One region of the Paenibacillus sp. A14 genome, then DNA from elsewhere that is predicted to be linked to it. Evidence: a T-box and tRNA genes for the amino acid it is inferred to sense, from the RefSeq annotation. Region 1 holds a T-box; the other holds one or more tRNA genes.

Region 1 (7,500 bases):
TTCGCGGAAATGATCGTTGGCGATGCGTTGGTGAAGAATGCGGCGGGCGAAAAAGAAAAAATCGCTTTGCTAGCGGACAAAATCAACAACGGCGTTACCTTCTTTATGAATATTCATGCCCGCTTCCTGTTCGAAACGCGTTTCTATGAGAAACGGAAGCAAGGGCTGCTGGAGCCGGAGCAGCTGTGCAAATTGATGGAAGAGGCGCAGCGTGAAGCGTATATGGACGCTTTAGGCAAGTACCACCCGCATTTCTGGGCGTCCAAACTGCATTTCTATATCACGGACGTCCCATTCTATAATTATCCGTACACGTTCGGTTATTTGTTCAGCACGGGCATTTACGCCCTGGCTTCGCGCGAAGGGGAAGGCTTTGCCGATAAATATGACGCGCTGCTGATGGATACCGGACGGATGACGGTGGAGGAACTGGCGGCCAAACATTTGAACGTTGATTTGACGCAGCCGGACTTCTGGCGGGAAGCCGTCAATGTTGTGGTTGAAGATGTCAAGCTGTTCCTGAAGCTGACCGAATAGGTCTGCGGTTTATTTAAAAAGGCCGTCCCCATGTCATTTTTAAGAGATGACGGGGGCGGTCTTTGTCCTTTCTGTCGAATGAACGGTGTTCTCGTCTCCCCCGTTCATTCGGCCTCAGCGGCCACTTCCCTTTGCCGGGCGGATGAATAGGGGTATTTTGCGGCGCTATTTTGTCGAATTTGGCTGGGTGGTGTGAAATAGCGGCGTTCTAAGGTCTTATTTTGGAAAAAAGCGGGGCCAACCCCCGATTTCTCGTCCCGCAACAGGGTAATAAGGTCCGCCGGTTCACTGTACTGTAAGGAATTGGCTCTGAAGTTCCGATTCCTGTCTTCCGATATATAGGATGATGAATATCCCATATAAGGAGGCAGACAGCATGACAAGAAAATGGTTAGTAGCACTCTCCTGTGTTTTGGCAATCAGTCTGGTTAGTGCCGGGGCCGCTTCAGCCAAGCCGGGAAACGGCAAGGGGCCGGACAAGGAGACGACGGCCGCGGAGCCAAGCAAGGCGGAATCGAAACAGGATGGCAAGCCGGAGAAGCCGGAAATGGGTGCCGAGGGCAAAGCGAAGAAAGAAGCAGTAACTCCGTCCGAAGAGAAATCCAAAGGGAAAGATAAGGAACAAGGAAAGGATAAAGAAGACAAGGGTAAAGATAAGGAAAAAGATAAGGAAAAAGTCGGCGAAAAGACCTCGGTTACGGATGATACATACAAAAACAAAGGTCCCCAAGGTTACAAAGGACTTCTTCGCGCGATAGAAAACGTCAAGGACAAGCCGGCGGGGGCGGTACTCGCCGATCTTTTGCTGACGAAGTATGAAGCGCAGCTCAACGATGAAATGAAAGCCAAGTTGGAAAAGATCGTTAAAGCGGAAGACGCCTTGTCCGAAGCGGCGGACCTTCTGGATCGTCAAGGCAGCGTGACCGATGCGGTTTATGTCCAGAAGGAAGCGATTTTGGCCGATTTGACGAACCTGGACTCCTACAAAAAGCTCGGCAAATTTTATAAGAAGTTGGGTAAACGGGGCGTCAAGCTTTATGTAAACGGTGAAGAGCCGGCATCCAGCGTGAATCCGGTTGTGAGCAGCGGAAACACGCTCGTGCCGTTCAGAGTGATCGCCGAGTCGCTCAAGGCGGATGTGATCTGGAGCCCGAAAGATCAAACGATTACGGTAACGAAGGACGGGGTTACGGTTAAGCTCGTCGTTGGTTCGAAAAATGCTACAGTGAATGGTAAAAAGCAAACCCTTGACGTTCCTGCCCAAGTTGTCTCGGGCAGCACGCTGGTGCCTGCGCGTTTTGTAAGCGAGGCGCTCGGGGCTGTAGTGAAATGGGAGGCGGAATCCCAATCCGTTGTGGTATACGAGGATAAAGCAACGAAGGAATGAGTGACAACATTGCAATTCACAAAGAGGACCGGTGCTATGACGCCGGTCCTCTTTGCTTAGGTGTAGACCGGCTGGACAAGGGGAATTCTAGGAAATGGGCATTAAACATAACAAAGGAACGGAGCCGATACAATGAAGGTGGCGATTATGGGGGCGGGGTTGTCCGGGCTGGCTTGCGCCATCCGGCTGGAGCAAATGGGCGTATCTCCGACGGTGTTTGAAAAGCGCAGTTGTCCAGGAGATCGCTTTGCGAATATGGAAGCGCTGATTTCGGTTTTTTCACGGCCGATACGTGACGAAATCGCTTTTTTGGCGGACCGGTATCAAATTTATCTCCAACCCTCCTCGAACATCAGTGAATTTGTGATTCGGTCGGCCAACGAAAAAGCCGTGCTTACGGGGAACTTGGGCTTCTGCAATCATCGGGGCAGACAGGAGGACGCGTGGGAAAACCAGTTGGCGCGGCAAGTGAAGTCGAAGATTCATTTTCATGCGGAGCAGTCATACGAGCACCTCTTAAAGGAGTTTACCCATGTGGTGGTAGCCACCGGGGATCCTTCCTACACAGCGGCCGTTCACAATTTCAGGACGGATTTTACCGCTACCTTAAAAGGCGCTACCGTAGAAGGAGAATTTTCGCGGTATCGGGTCATAAGTTGGCTGGATGACCGCTTTGCGCCTAAAGGATACGGCTATCTACTCCCTTTTACCGAAAAACTGGCCAATATTGTCATTGCGTTTCGCGAGGGGGTTAATGATGATGGTTTGGAGTTGAAAGAGAAGTGGGCGTTGTTTTTCGACCGGGTTTGTACGGATCTGGGTCAGGACCTGCAGGTTACGGATCAATTTGAAGTCAACGGCTACAAGGTGGGACAGTGCCGCAGAGCCAGAGTCGGAAACACCTTTTTTACCGGGAATTGCCTGGACAGCGTGATGCCGTTGTTTGGTTTTGGACAATTTCCCGCCATTTTGTCGGGCATTTATGCGGCTGAAGATCTATGCGGCGGCACCCCTTACATAGAAGCGACCCGGGCGATTCATGCGTCTTATGACAATTCAATGGTTATACGAAAGTTATACGAGAGGCTGGATACCGGGCAAAAAGACAGGCTTGTTAAAATGCTCAATGGTAAAATGGGCGAAAAGTTGCTGACCACACGCTTTGATGTATTGAAGATAGCGTCCCGTTTATTGAGATGGACCGGAATTCAATAAACAAGTAATATTTAACCAAATATGTTGTTTATTGTTGAACGATACATAAGAATGACATATAATGAGACATAAGTCCTATTACTAAATAGGCAATTTTATAGGAAGGGAGGGTGAATATGCTGAACACCGATCAGCTTTCACTCGCTAGACAGATGGATCTTGTTTTTAAAGAACTGGAGACCGAGTTGGGGGGAATGACATCGGGGACCGTATTCATCCAAATTCGCAATAACGTCATCGGCAAATTCGGGATCCGGCATAATCCGATTGCGGGTCGGAACGGCAAATTGACCGAGGAGAACAAGGGACTCTCGGCCAGCCAATGGCAGGCTTTCCGGACGATGGCGATCGAAGCTTTGAAGTACAAAAAGTACTGGACTCATGGCGAAATCAGCTACGATTTTGCGCTTAAGCAGGATACCGTGGTTGTGGACGCCGTTCTGGAATCCAATTACAACATGGCTAACCTTATGATTCAGCGTTATCCGCGCAAGAATGCCACGGGTACATATCAAGATAAGCGCTCTGATTTGTCTTCATAAAAAACACTACAGGCGACCTGCTTATGGCAGATCGCCTGTCTCCCTATAGGTCACTAGGGAAATTTACGGATTACAGGTTCGAACGACCCGACAATTGCTGCTCTGCCAATTGTACCAGACGTTTGGTGATGTAACCCCCAAGGGAACCGGTTTCACGGGAAGTGTAGTTTCCATAGTAACCGTCTTGCGGGATCGTCACGCCCAATTCTTGAGCTGCCTCAAATTTCAATTGTTGCAAAGCAGCAGTTGCTTGAGGAACGATAAGGTTGTTACGGCTGCCGCCGCGTCCTTGTGCCATGTTTGTCACCTCCTTCGGGCTTTGTGATGTTAGTATGGTTTTCGGAGCGTAAAATATGCGGCAAACCTCTAAACTAGAGCAGTGGAAATTATTGCATTTCTCCTTTAAACAACAAAAAGAGCCGCTCATGAAGATCACGAGGCGGCTCTAAGCCCAATATTAAGCTTCTTCGGTAGGATAGATCATATCCAGTTGAACGTTTAACTCCAGATGTCCCCCCGGCTGGAGATCGATCAATCCGGTTTCGGAAGGGGAAAGACCGGAATTCGGAGCATCCGGCAGCCAGGTGTAGGGTTCAATGCAAAGAAATTGGTCCGCTTCACCTTTGGTATAAAGAACCCAATGCTTGAAATATTCAGGATCGGCGGAATAACGGAGGCCGTATCCGTCACTGCGGATTAAATCGGCTTCCACCGGCTTGCCGCCAATGCGCAGCATGGTGTCGAAATTAGTCCCTTTCAGATTCAACCCTTCATTCAGCGCTTCGAACTCGCCGAGTTGAACGGTCTCTCCGGTTGGAATTAATTCCTGATCCGAAGTATAAAGTCCCGATACCGGGAGCGTGAGCTTCCACCGTTCCGGCTCGCCGTCCAGCAGAAACCAGGTGTGCAGCCCCAAACCGAAAGGGGCGGGCCGATCGCCCAGATGGCTTACTTTAAACGTTTGTTTTAAAGAGGAGCCCTGAAGCCGGAGCGTCATTTCCAGCTTGAGCGGTACGGGGAACTGTCTCATCCAGTTCGCATCATCGCTGGTGATGAATTCGGTAGTAATTGCGCAGCCTTCATCGTCCTCGTCGATATCGCTCACACGCCAAGCTTGCGTACGGTGCAATCCGTGGATATGGTTGTCGTTTGCGGTGTTACGGTCAAATTGGAATTCCTCGCCGGCATACGTAAACCGCCCACGGCGGATACGGCCGGGCGGAATCAGCAGCGGAATTCCGAAGTGATATGGTTTTTGCAAATAGAAATCAAGATCGCTTTCTTCCGGACCACGCAGCACATCGCGCTGCTGGATGTGGTCCCAGATGCGAATGACATTATTGCCGAGTCGGGGTAGCAGTGTGACTTCAAGTTCACGGCTATGTAAGATATACGTATCGTAACCGTTCCATTGCCCTTTGGTCACTTTTTTCATATCGTTGCTCCTTTTCCCACATAATAATCGTATCCCTAAGCCTAGACTAATCATAACACTTTTTCTTTGGGACGAAAAATGGATTTGACATGGCACTTTGCCGGGCATTATGATGATCTTATATCAAAGCGTGAATATTGTAAATGCGATGACAGGGACAAGTAGGTAAGGTTTTGCTTCCTTCAGAAAGCCGGTGGTTGATGCGAACCGGAGGAAATGCCGTACCGAATGGCCCCTTGAGTGCCGTGCAGAACGTTGAATGGACTTTCCCAGTATGCCGGCCGTTTGTTCCACGTTACGGAATCGAAAGGCCGCGAAATGTTTTGTGATATTTTCGGCGAATTAGGGTGGCACCACGGTCTCACGTCCCTTGCGGATGTGGGGCTTTTTTGCGTCCGTACCCACGCAAGCCGACGATGAGAAGGTTTTTATTTCAATGTATAACGGAGGTTGGTTGATTATGAAGAAAAGAGTGCTTTCCGGCATTCAGCCCAGCGGCAAATTGACATTGGGCAATTATATCGGAGCGTTGAAAAATTTTGTCACCTTGCAGGATGAATATGACTGCAACTTTATGGTGGTGGATCTCCATGCCATCACTGTTCCGCAAGACCCGGCCGATTTGCGGGAGCAATCCGAATCGGTAGCCGCTTTATATTTGGCGGCGGGGATTGATCCGAATAAAGCGAACGTGTACATGCAATCCCACGTGCGCCAACACGCCCAGTTGGGATGGTTGCTGACGACGCTCACCTATATGGGGGAACTGGAGCGAATGACCCAGTTTAAAGATAAATCGGAAGGGAAGGATTCCGTAGGGGCTGGCTTGTTCGTCTACCCGTCTTTGATGGCCGCGGATATCCTCATATATAATGCGGATCTGATTCCCGTAGGCGAGGATCAGAAGCAGCATCTGGAGTTGACCCGGGATTTGGCCGGCCGATTCAATCACCGGTACGGCGACTACTTTACGATTCCGGAACCATACATTCCCAAGGTGGGGGCCCGGATCATGTCGCTGGACGACGCGTCGAAAAAAATGAGCAAGAGCAATCCGAACGCGGGCAGCTATATTGGAATGCTGGATGAGCCGGACGTGATTCGCAAGAAGATCAGCCGGGCGACGACGGATTCCGGCCGGGAAGTGAAATTCAATCCGGCGGAAAAGCCGGAGGTCAGCAATCTCATTTCGATTTACAGCCAATGTTCCGGCTTGAGCATCCCGGAAGTCGAGCTGCGTTACGAGGGGCAAATGTACGGACCGTTCAAAAAGGATTTGGCCGAGGTGGTCGTCGGCACGCTCGAACCGATCCAGCAGCGCTATCGGGACATTCGCGAATCCGGCGAGATACGCAGCATTTTGCGTCAAGGCGCCGAACGGGCCGCGGAGATGGCGGAGAAGACGCTGCGAGATGTGCAGGAGCGAATGGGTTTTTTGGCGGAATAATGAAGTAACGGAAATCATCCGGGCAGATATCTGTCCGGATTTTTTTGTGCGTCACCGAATTGTCATAAATTCACCCAATGATCAAACGATTGTCAAACACTTTCGCATTTTGATATGATAAAGTTTATAGCGTAGGGAAGAAATTGCGGAATTTTTAATGAATTTTTATATATATTTACCTCTATCTCAATTATAGGAGGCATAATTTCAAGTGGATAAACAAATCAGTTACCATGCACCTGCGGATTCTGCGGCGCTGTCTGTGAGCAATACGCCACCCGGAGAAGCGGCAACATGGAAAGATTTTGTTGCGCTGACCAAGCCGGGAATTCTGCGCTCCAACCTGATCGCGGTGTTTGCCGGGTTTTGGCTTGCATCGCAGTGGCAATTGGACTATTTAAAGTTGGTTTTGACGTTGGTCGGAACCGTTTTGATTATGGCGTCATCCTGCGTGTTTAACAACTATTTCGACCGGGATTTGGATACCAAAATGGCACGGACGAAAAACCGCGCTCTCCCAATCGGAAAATTGTCGCCGAGAACCGTTCTCTGGTACGCCGTGATTTTAGGAGTCATCGGAGCCGCGGTATTATTCTCCTTTTCCGGTCTTTTGGCCGGGGCCTTCGGGCTCGTGGGGATGTTTGTCTACGTTATTATTTATACCTTATGGCTTAAACGTACATCCACCTGGAGCACATCGATCGGCGCGATCTCCGGGGCGATGCCGCCATTGATCGGCTATGTGGCCGCTACCGGAACCGTGAATTTGGGCGCGTTGCTGATCTTCGCCTTGCTTTTTTTGTGGCAGCCGCCGCATTTTTGGGCATTGGGCATTCGCCGGGTCGAGGAGTACCGGGCTGCGGGATTCCCGCTTCTTCCCGTCGTCAAAGGGATTCCGAGAACGAAGCTGCAGATGATTCCTTACTTGGTATTGCTG
Region 2 (7,500 bases), on a different contig from region 1:
AAACTTGTGACCGAATTCCGGCCGGTGCCGATAATTTTTCCGTCTTTCACCACAATGGCGCCAAAAGGCCCTCCCTCGGCATTCAGCACATTTTCATGCGCCTCCCGGATCGCGAGTTCCATCCAGTATGAATGATCTTTTTCAGCCATGTTGTCGTGCTCCTTTTAAAATCTCTTGCATCCCCGTTATTATATCCTCTTTCTTCGGAAAATGACAAACGTAAAATTAAATAAGCTTACTCATTTGGCATTCAGCAATTATGTTCACATCAGTTAAAAAGGGAATTTAGAATACTTGTACAACCTCTTTAATACCATCGATTTCCTCAAGGATTGCGCGTTCAATGGCGGCCTTTAATGTAATCGTCGCACTTGGGCAACCGTTGCAGGCTCCCAAAAATCTTAATTTGGCTATACCGTTCTCAACCTCGACCAATTCAGCATCTCCCCCGTCACGCAATAAGAAAGGACGTAGTTTGAGAAGTACTTCCGATACTTCGCCGAACAAAATCCCGTTATTCTCCATAATGCCAGCTCCTCTCATTGTTTTACCCACATTCCATTCGTGCTTTTTTCATTCTGAATGTTCTGATTGATCCTTTGACTTTTCAATTAGAGAGGCCTCTTGATCTGAAAGTTCCATTAAAATCGTATAAATTGGAACTATAGGTATCATCACACCACAACTTGCACTCAGTCCTAAGAGCATATTAAGATAAAACTGAATTTTCTTTTTCTCTCGAGTAATTTGCTCTAATTCTGAGATGTCTGAGTTATTTTTCTTCATTAAAACACACCCCATGCCTCCTAAAAAGTAAAACGCTTGATTGTTAAATTAATATATCAACCGATGCTTCCTTCCATCTCAAATTGAATTAGCCGATTCATTTCAACGGCATATTCCATCGGCAATTCTTTGGTAAACGGCTCAATAAAGCCCATTACAATCATTTGTGTGGCCTCTTGCTCCGTAAGTCCGCGACTCATTAAGTAAAATAATTGTTCCTCGGATACCTTAGATACTGTTGCCTCGTGCTCCAAAGTAATCTGATCATTTTTAATTTCATTGTACGGAATTGTGTCTGATGTTGAGAGATTGTCCAAAATCAACGTATCACACTTAATATTGGACTTGGACCCTGCGGAATCGCGGCTGAAGCTGGACAACCCCCGGTAGTTTACTTTGCCGCCCTGTTTACTGATGGATTTGGATATAATCGTAGATGTTGTCTCGGGAGCAAGGTGAATGACCTTCGCGCCGGCATCCTGATGCTGATCTTTACCGGCTACAGCAATAGACAAGATGGACCCTTTTGCTCCCCGTCCTTTCAATATTACAGCCGGATACTTCATCGTTACCTTGGAGCCGATGTTGCCGTCCACCCATTCCATTGTGGCGTTTTCCTCGGCCACAGCCCTTTGGGTTACCAAGTTGTAGATATTAGGAGCCCAATTCTGAACTGTCGTGTAACGGACACGGGAATCTTTCCGGCAAATAATTTCAATAACTCCGCTATGCAGAGAACTGGTACTATAAATAGGTGCTGTGCATCCTTCAACGTAATGGACAAAACTACCCTCTTCGGCAATAATTAATGTCCGCTCGAATTGGCCCATATTTTCAGAATTAATACGAAAATACCCTTGTATAGGAACCTCACACTGAACGCCCCTCGGAATGTATACAAAGCTGCCGCCTGACCAAACCGCACTGTTAAGCGCCGCAAATTTATTGTCGGCGGGAGGGATAATCGTTCCAAAATATTGCTTAAATACTTCGGGGTATTGCTTTAATGCAGTATCCGTATCAAGGAAAATAACGCCCTGATCCTCCAGTTCTTTCTGCATACTGTGATAGATGACTTCCGACTCGTATTGAGCGGATACGCCCGCCAGGAACTTTTGCTCCGCTTCAGGAATCCCCAGCTTGTCAAAGGTTGCTTTGATCTCGGAAGGAACTTCCTCCCAGGTTTTCCCCTGTTTTTCAGAAGGACGAACGTAATATTGGATGTCATCAAGATTTAGCCCGGCCAAATCCGCTCCCCATTGAGGCATCGGCATTTTGTAGAATTGTTTCAAAGCTTTCAGCCGAAAATCGAGCATCCACTCCGGCTCTTCCTTGATTCGGGAAATTTCCTGGACAATCTCTTCAGTCAGGCCTTTTCCGGATTGAAAAATAGACTGGTGCTCGTCGCGAAACCCATATTTATATTCACCCATATCCGGCGCTTTTTTAGCCATTAGTATCACTCCTTTTAACCTCTCAAGACTCATTTTGATTTGCTATGATCTGTCGAGCTTGCTCTCCACTAAATCTTGCAGTCGGCTGCGAACTCCCTCCAGCGGGATCTCTGAAATGACAGGGGCGAGAAATCCGAAAATAACAAGATATTCAGCTTCACTCCGTGATATCCCGCGCGACATCAGATAATAGATTTGTTCCGCATTTACTTGCCCCACGGATGCGGCATGACCTGCGGTTACATCATCCTCATCGATCAGCAGGATCGGATTGGCATCGCCGCGCGCTTTAGGACTTAACATAAGCACGCGTTCTGTTTGCTTACCATCACAATGGGTTGCACCTTTTTCAATCTTTGTAATACCATTGATAATGGCCGTAGCTTCTTCAAGCATGACTGCACGCGTAATCATCTGGCTCACCGAGCTTCTGCCAAAATGCCGGGCTTGAGTTGTATAGCTCGATTTTTGATTGCCCGTGCCAATCGCAATCACCTTACTGTCGGAGACCGACCCGCTGCCTTGAAGCAAAGTCTTCGTATCGCTGGCGCTATAACCATTGTTCATCTCACCAATAATCCATTCCACACCGCCATCCGCAAGAACGACCGCCCGCCGCTGGGTGAAATCTGTTGTTGCTGCAGCAAGCTGATGAACCGAAGCCACTTGTACCTTTGAGCCCGCTCCCGCAAAAACCTCCACCACACCGTTATGCAATACCTTGACATCATCCCCGCTGGATACACAATTATCCACATAAACGAGCTTGCTGTTGCTCCCGGCCACAATTAAGATGTGAGGAGCAAAACGCACCCCACTTGTATCGTTAAGAAAGATCGCTTGAATGGGCGCTTCAACCTCGACACCGTCCGGGACATATAGAAAAACGCCACCACTCCATAAGGCGCTGTGTGCAGCAGATAAACTATGCTCTTCCGGCTTCACTGCCTGAAAGAGATAACGTTGAACCAACGCCTCATGCTCTTTTGCCGCAGTATGCAGGTCCGTTAAAATGACTCCCTGGGCGGCTAAGCCCTTGGACAATTCCGTATACACTACATCCGAATTGAACTGAACGATTAATCCGCCATTCACTGGAGAAGCAACCAAACCTCGAACAACCTCCGGCGCATCTGCTAAACCTGACCACGCATTCTCAGCTTTGTAATCTCCTCCTTCGTAGATATCCCATTTTTCAAGTTTGATTTTCTCCACTTTAGGCAGCTCCAGCGTCCCTGCCAGCTCGAGTGCCCGCATCCGGCGTTCAAGCAGCCAACGAGGTTCATCCTTAGCACTTGACCAAGCGCGCAAAGCGTTCGCATTCATTGAAATTTTTGCTTGTATCCCCACTTGCTTTTCCTCCTCTTCAGCTTTTAAACTTCCTCGCCTACCGTCTCATCCGTAATCCCAAGCTCCTCTTTCACCCAATCGTACCCTTCTGCCTCCAAACGGTGGGCAAGCTCCGGACCGCCAGATTTGACAATCCGGCCCTGCATCATGACATGCACAAAATCCGGGGTAATATAATTCAACAGACGTTGATAGTGCGTGATGATTAAAAAGCCTCTATCCGGGCTGCGCATCTCATTTACACCATTAGCCACAATACGCAGTGCATCAATATCAAGCCCGGAATCTACTTCATCCAAAATCACAAACTTGGGTTCAAGCAGCATCATTTGCAAAATCTCATTCCGCTTTTTTTCACCGCCGGAAAATCCCTCATTCAAATAACGATGCGCGAATTCCGGATTCATCTCCAGCCCTTTCATTTTGTTCTCCATTTCACGGATAAAACGGATTAAGGATATCTCCTCGCCTTCTTCACGCCGTGCATTGATCGCACTTCTGAGATAGTCCGAGTTCGTTACGCCGGCAATTTCACTAGGGTATTGCATCGCGAGAAACAAGCCCGCCCGGGCACGCTCATCCACTTCCATCTCCAGAAGATCCTCATTGTCCAATGTCACCTTGCCGTCCGTAACCTCATATTTGGGATGGCCCATTAAGGCCGAAGCCAACGTACTTTTTCCCGTCCCATTAGGTCCCATAATCGCATGAATCTCTCCGCCATGAATCTCCAATGTGAGCCCTTTTAAAATTTCTTTCCCTTCAATCTTGCTTCTTAATTCCTCAATCTTTAAGGTCGTCATTCTCCCATACTTCCCTTCCGTAGTGTTCTTCGGCACGCACCAACAAATCATTCATAAATTTTCCGATAGTCTGTAACTCAGCCTCTGAATAGGATTCAATAAATCGGTAGAAACCCTCTTCTTTTTCTTGATGCAGCTTTTTATGCAAATGATAAACGTGTCTTCCCTTATCCGTTAAGCTAAAATAAATCTCCTTACGATTGTTGTTCAGCTGACTTCTCATAATAAAGCCCGTTTCCAGCAGCTTTGAACAAATATTAGTAATGCTTGCTTTGGATAAATCCATTTTCCCCACAATTCTGGTATGATTTATTGGTTCATAATCACCAATGCAATCAATAACGTGTACACTAGTAATATTGTTAGAAAGCATATCAATCTGGTGCTTTCTGGCTTGTTGCCGAAACATGTTAATTTCATGCTCAGTATACAACTCATTCAGATGCAGTATTTTTAAATACCGCTCGTAAAGATGACGTTTAAACTCCAATTGCCCAATCTCCCCTCTTTTGTAGTCGTTGCATACCAAATCTAGTGTCAGGAATAGGTTGCTTTTTTGTTTAGTAATAAACAAAACCATTTTAGCACAATTGATAATGATTATCAATATCAACTAATTAGATAAGACGAAATTCTGGAGTCGCTTTTCATTGGTTTATTCGTCTTATGCTGCTTTTCCGACCTGTTGGATCTCACCTCCGTGATCCGGGACTTATCCGTTTCGTTTCTTTCAGCACCTTCGCGTAGTCATTCATGGGCCGTAATCTCCTCTTTTTTCAAGGGCTTCGCCCCACATGGTCAATTTCTATTTTCATTTTTCTACTAAAAAAGAGCGGGCTATCTATACGATAACCTGCTCCTGTTCTTCATTTTTTGGCTTACACCTAAACTTGATGACATTGCCCTCTATTTCGCTCACTTTTTGTAAAAAGAAGCACAAGTTTCTGCTTGTTGGACAAAGATTGAATTATTTTTACATGGTTTTAAACTGCAAAGAATAAGGAAGGAAAGCGTAATCCTAAATGGGGTCCCACTGGACTTTCCGTAAAGGGGAATAAAAAGAATGTAGAGGCCTTACTGCTTGAAATGCGGAGCGGAACTTTGAAGTAGTTTCCATAAAATATAAAAAGAGTTCATGAAATTTTACACAATTTCATGAACTCTTCTGCAATGCCGGTGAAGGGACTCGAACCCCCACGGTTTCCCTCACGATTTTGAGTCGCGCGCGTCTGCCAATTCCGCCACACCGGCATATTATAAACATAATATACAATTATAATGGCGTGCCCTAAGAGATTCGAACTCCTGACCTTTTGATTCGTAGTCAAACGCTCTATCCAGCTGAGCTAAGGGCACTCAATCAAAAGTGCGGAAGACCAGACTTGAACTGGTACGGTAGTCACCTACCGCAGGATTTTAAGTCCTGTGCGTCTGCCGATTCCGCCACTCCCGCTTATTAAAGAAATGGAGGCGCCACCCAGATTCGAACTGGGGATAAAGCTTTTGCAGAGCTGTGCCTTACCACTTGGCTATGGCGCCATATATAAAAATGGAGCGGACGACGGGAATCGAACCCGCGACCCTCGCCTTGGCAAGGCGATGCTCTACCGCTGAGCCACGTCCGCTTAAATGGCTGGGGATATAGGATTCGAACCTATGGATGACGGAGTCAAAGTCCGTTGCCTTACCGCTTGGCTAATCCCCAACAAGTTTTTTTAGATAAAAATGGGGCGATCGATGGGACTTGAACCCACGAATGCCGGAGCCACAATCCGGTGCGTTAACCCCTTCGCCACGACCGCCATATAAAATATTTAATTCTTGAAGCTGGCAGGGGCAGCAGGAATTGAACCCACACCAAAGGTTTTGGAGACCTTTGTTCTACCTTTAAACTATGCCCCTTTATAACTGGTGGAGGCTGATGGATTCGAACCACCGAACTCGTCAGAGAACAGATTTACAGTCTGCTGCGTTTGGCCACTTCGCTAAGCCTCCACGTGGTGCCGGCGAGAGGACTTGAACCCCCAACCTACTGATTACAAGTCAGTTGCTCTACCAATTGAGCTACACCGGCAATTATTTCATTTAATTGTCAATGGTGGCTCGGGACGGAATCGAACCGCCGACACGAGGATTTTCAGTCCTCTGCTCTACCGACTGAGCTACCGAGCCGTATTGAAAAGATTGCGAAACCTTTCCACCTACGCCGATAGTAATTCAGCGGCGATAACAGGAACAGTTTCCTTCGAAAAAATAAATGGCGGAGCCGACGGGATTCGAACCCGCGGTCTCCTGCGTGACAGGCAGGCATGTTAGGCCTCTACACCACGGCTCCACACTAGAAATGCATCCCAATGATGGGATAATTGCGGGGGCAGGATTTGAACCTGCGGCCTTCGGGTTATGAGCCCGACGAGCTACCGGGCTGCTCCACCCCGCGTCAGTAAAAAATTAGATTATATGGTGGAGGCTGAGGGGATCGAACCCCCGACCCTCTGCTTGTAAGGCAGATGCTCTCCCAGCTGAGCTAAGCCTCCATGGGAAACACAAATCTTATTATAACATACTTAGCTTTATAAGATCAAGTCTTTTGTTAAATGGTGACCCGTAGGGGATTCGAACCCCTGTTACCTCCGTGAAAGGGAGGTGTCTTAACCCCTTGACCAACGGGCCATGTTACAATTGCTAGAATAATTATGGCGGAGAGAGAGGGATTCGAACCCTCGAGACGCTTGTGACGCCTACACGATTTCCAATCGTGCTCCTTCGGCCAACTCGGACACCTCTCCATATGGCTCCCCGAACAGGACTCGAACCTGTGACAACTCGATTAACAGTCGAGTGCTCTACCAACTGAGCTATCAGGGAATATAATTCATTTCAGGTTGATCACCTGAAAACTGGATACGAAACGTGCTTTGCGTTTTAGTCTCCTCAAGTGCTCAGATCGGCTTGTTCAGCCTGACGCCACTTTTTGGAGTTGTTTTTGGATAAGCCCTCGACCGATTAGTACCTGTCAGCTCCATGCATTGCTGCACTTCCACCCCAGGCCTATCAACCTCGTCGTCTTCAAGGGGTCTTACTAATTGGGAAATCTCATCTTGAGG

The links. A T-box is a leader RNA that pairs with one kind of tRNA and senses whether it is charged. The one in region 1 lies ahead of trpS (tryptophan--tRNA ligase), so its partner is inferred to be a tRNA-Trp.
Region 2: it encodes a tRNA-Trp, which carries the amino acid that the T-box ahead of trpS (tryptophan--tRNA ligase) is inferred to sense. The anticodon was not compared.

What each region holds. Positions count from the first base shown of each region.
Region 1 is NZ_JBAGJD010000010.1:32,625-40,124, forward strand. Features, by position in the region: gene V4U88_RS21680 (M3 family oligoendopeptidase) at 1-537, shown strand, start outside; gene V4U88_RS21685 (copper amine oxidase N-terminal domain-containing protein) at 914-1,924, shown strand; gene V4U88_RS21690 (NAD(P)/FAD-dependent oxidoreductase) at 2,057-3,139, shown strand; gene V4U88_RS21695 (O-methyltransferase) at 3,256-3,681, shown strand; gene V4U88_RS21700 (alpha/beta-type small acid-soluble spore protein) at 3,752-3,979, opposite strand; gene V4U88_RS21705 (aldose 1-epimerase) at 4,139-5,116, opposite strand; T-box leader at 5,256-5,490, shown strand; gene trpS (tryptophan--tRNA ligase) at 5,577-6,563, shown strand; gene cyoE (heme o synthase) at 6,775-7,500, shown strand, end outside.
Region 2 is NZ_JBAGJD010000023.1:4-7,503, reverse strand. Features, by position in the region: gene V4U88_RS26355 (nucleoside deaminase) at 1-149, opposite strand, end outside; gene V4U88_RS26350 (NifU family protein) at 286-525, opposite strand; gene V4U88_RS26345 (hypothetical protein) at 574-786, opposite strand; gene sufB (Fe-S cluster assembly protein SufB) at 843-2,240, opposite strand; gene sufD (Fe-S cluster assembly protein SufD) at 2,283-3,566, opposite strand; gene sufC (Fe-S cluster assembly ATPase SufC) at 3,614-4,393, opposite strand; gene V4U88_RS26325 (MarR family transcriptional regulator) at 4,374-4,883, opposite strand; tRNA gene V4U88_RS26320 (tRNA-Leu) at 5,565-5,644, opposite strand; tRNA gene V4U88_RS26315 (tRNA-Arg) at 5,673-5,749, opposite strand; tRNA gene V4U88_RS26310 (tRNA-Leu) at 5,761-5,846, opposite strand; tRNA gene V4U88_RS26305 (tRNA-Cys) at 5,859-5,932, opposite strand; tRNA gene V4U88_RS26300 (tRNA-Gly) at 5,944-6,018, opposite strand; tRNA gene V4U88_RS26295 (tRNA-Gln) at 6,024-6,098, opposite strand; tRNA gene V4U88_RS26290 (tRNA-His) at 6,120-6,195, opposite strand; tRNA gene V4U88_RS26285 (tRNA-Trp) at 6,222-6,295, opposite strand; tRNA gene V4U88_RS26280 (tRNA-Tyr) at 6,303-6,388, opposite strand; tRNA gene V4U88_RS26275 (tRNA-Thr) at 6,392-6,467, opposite strand; tRNA gene V4U88_RS26270 (tRNA-Phe) at 6,490-6,565, opposite strand; tRNA gene V4U88_RS26265 (tRNA-Asp) at 6,652-6,728, opposite strand; tRNA gene V4U88_RS26260 (tRNA-Met) at 6,760-6,833, opposite strand; tRNA gene V4U88_RS26255 (tRNA-Val) at 6,855-6,930, opposite strand; tRNA gene V4U88_RS26250 (tRNA-Glu) at 6,992-7,066, opposite strand; tRNA gene V4U88_RS26245 (tRNA-Ser) at 7,091-7,182, opposite strand; tRNA gene V4U88_RS26240 (tRNA-Asn) at 7,186-7,261, opposite strand; partial or broken rRNA gene V4U88_RS26235 (23S ribosomal RNA) at 7,380-7,500, opposite strand, start outside.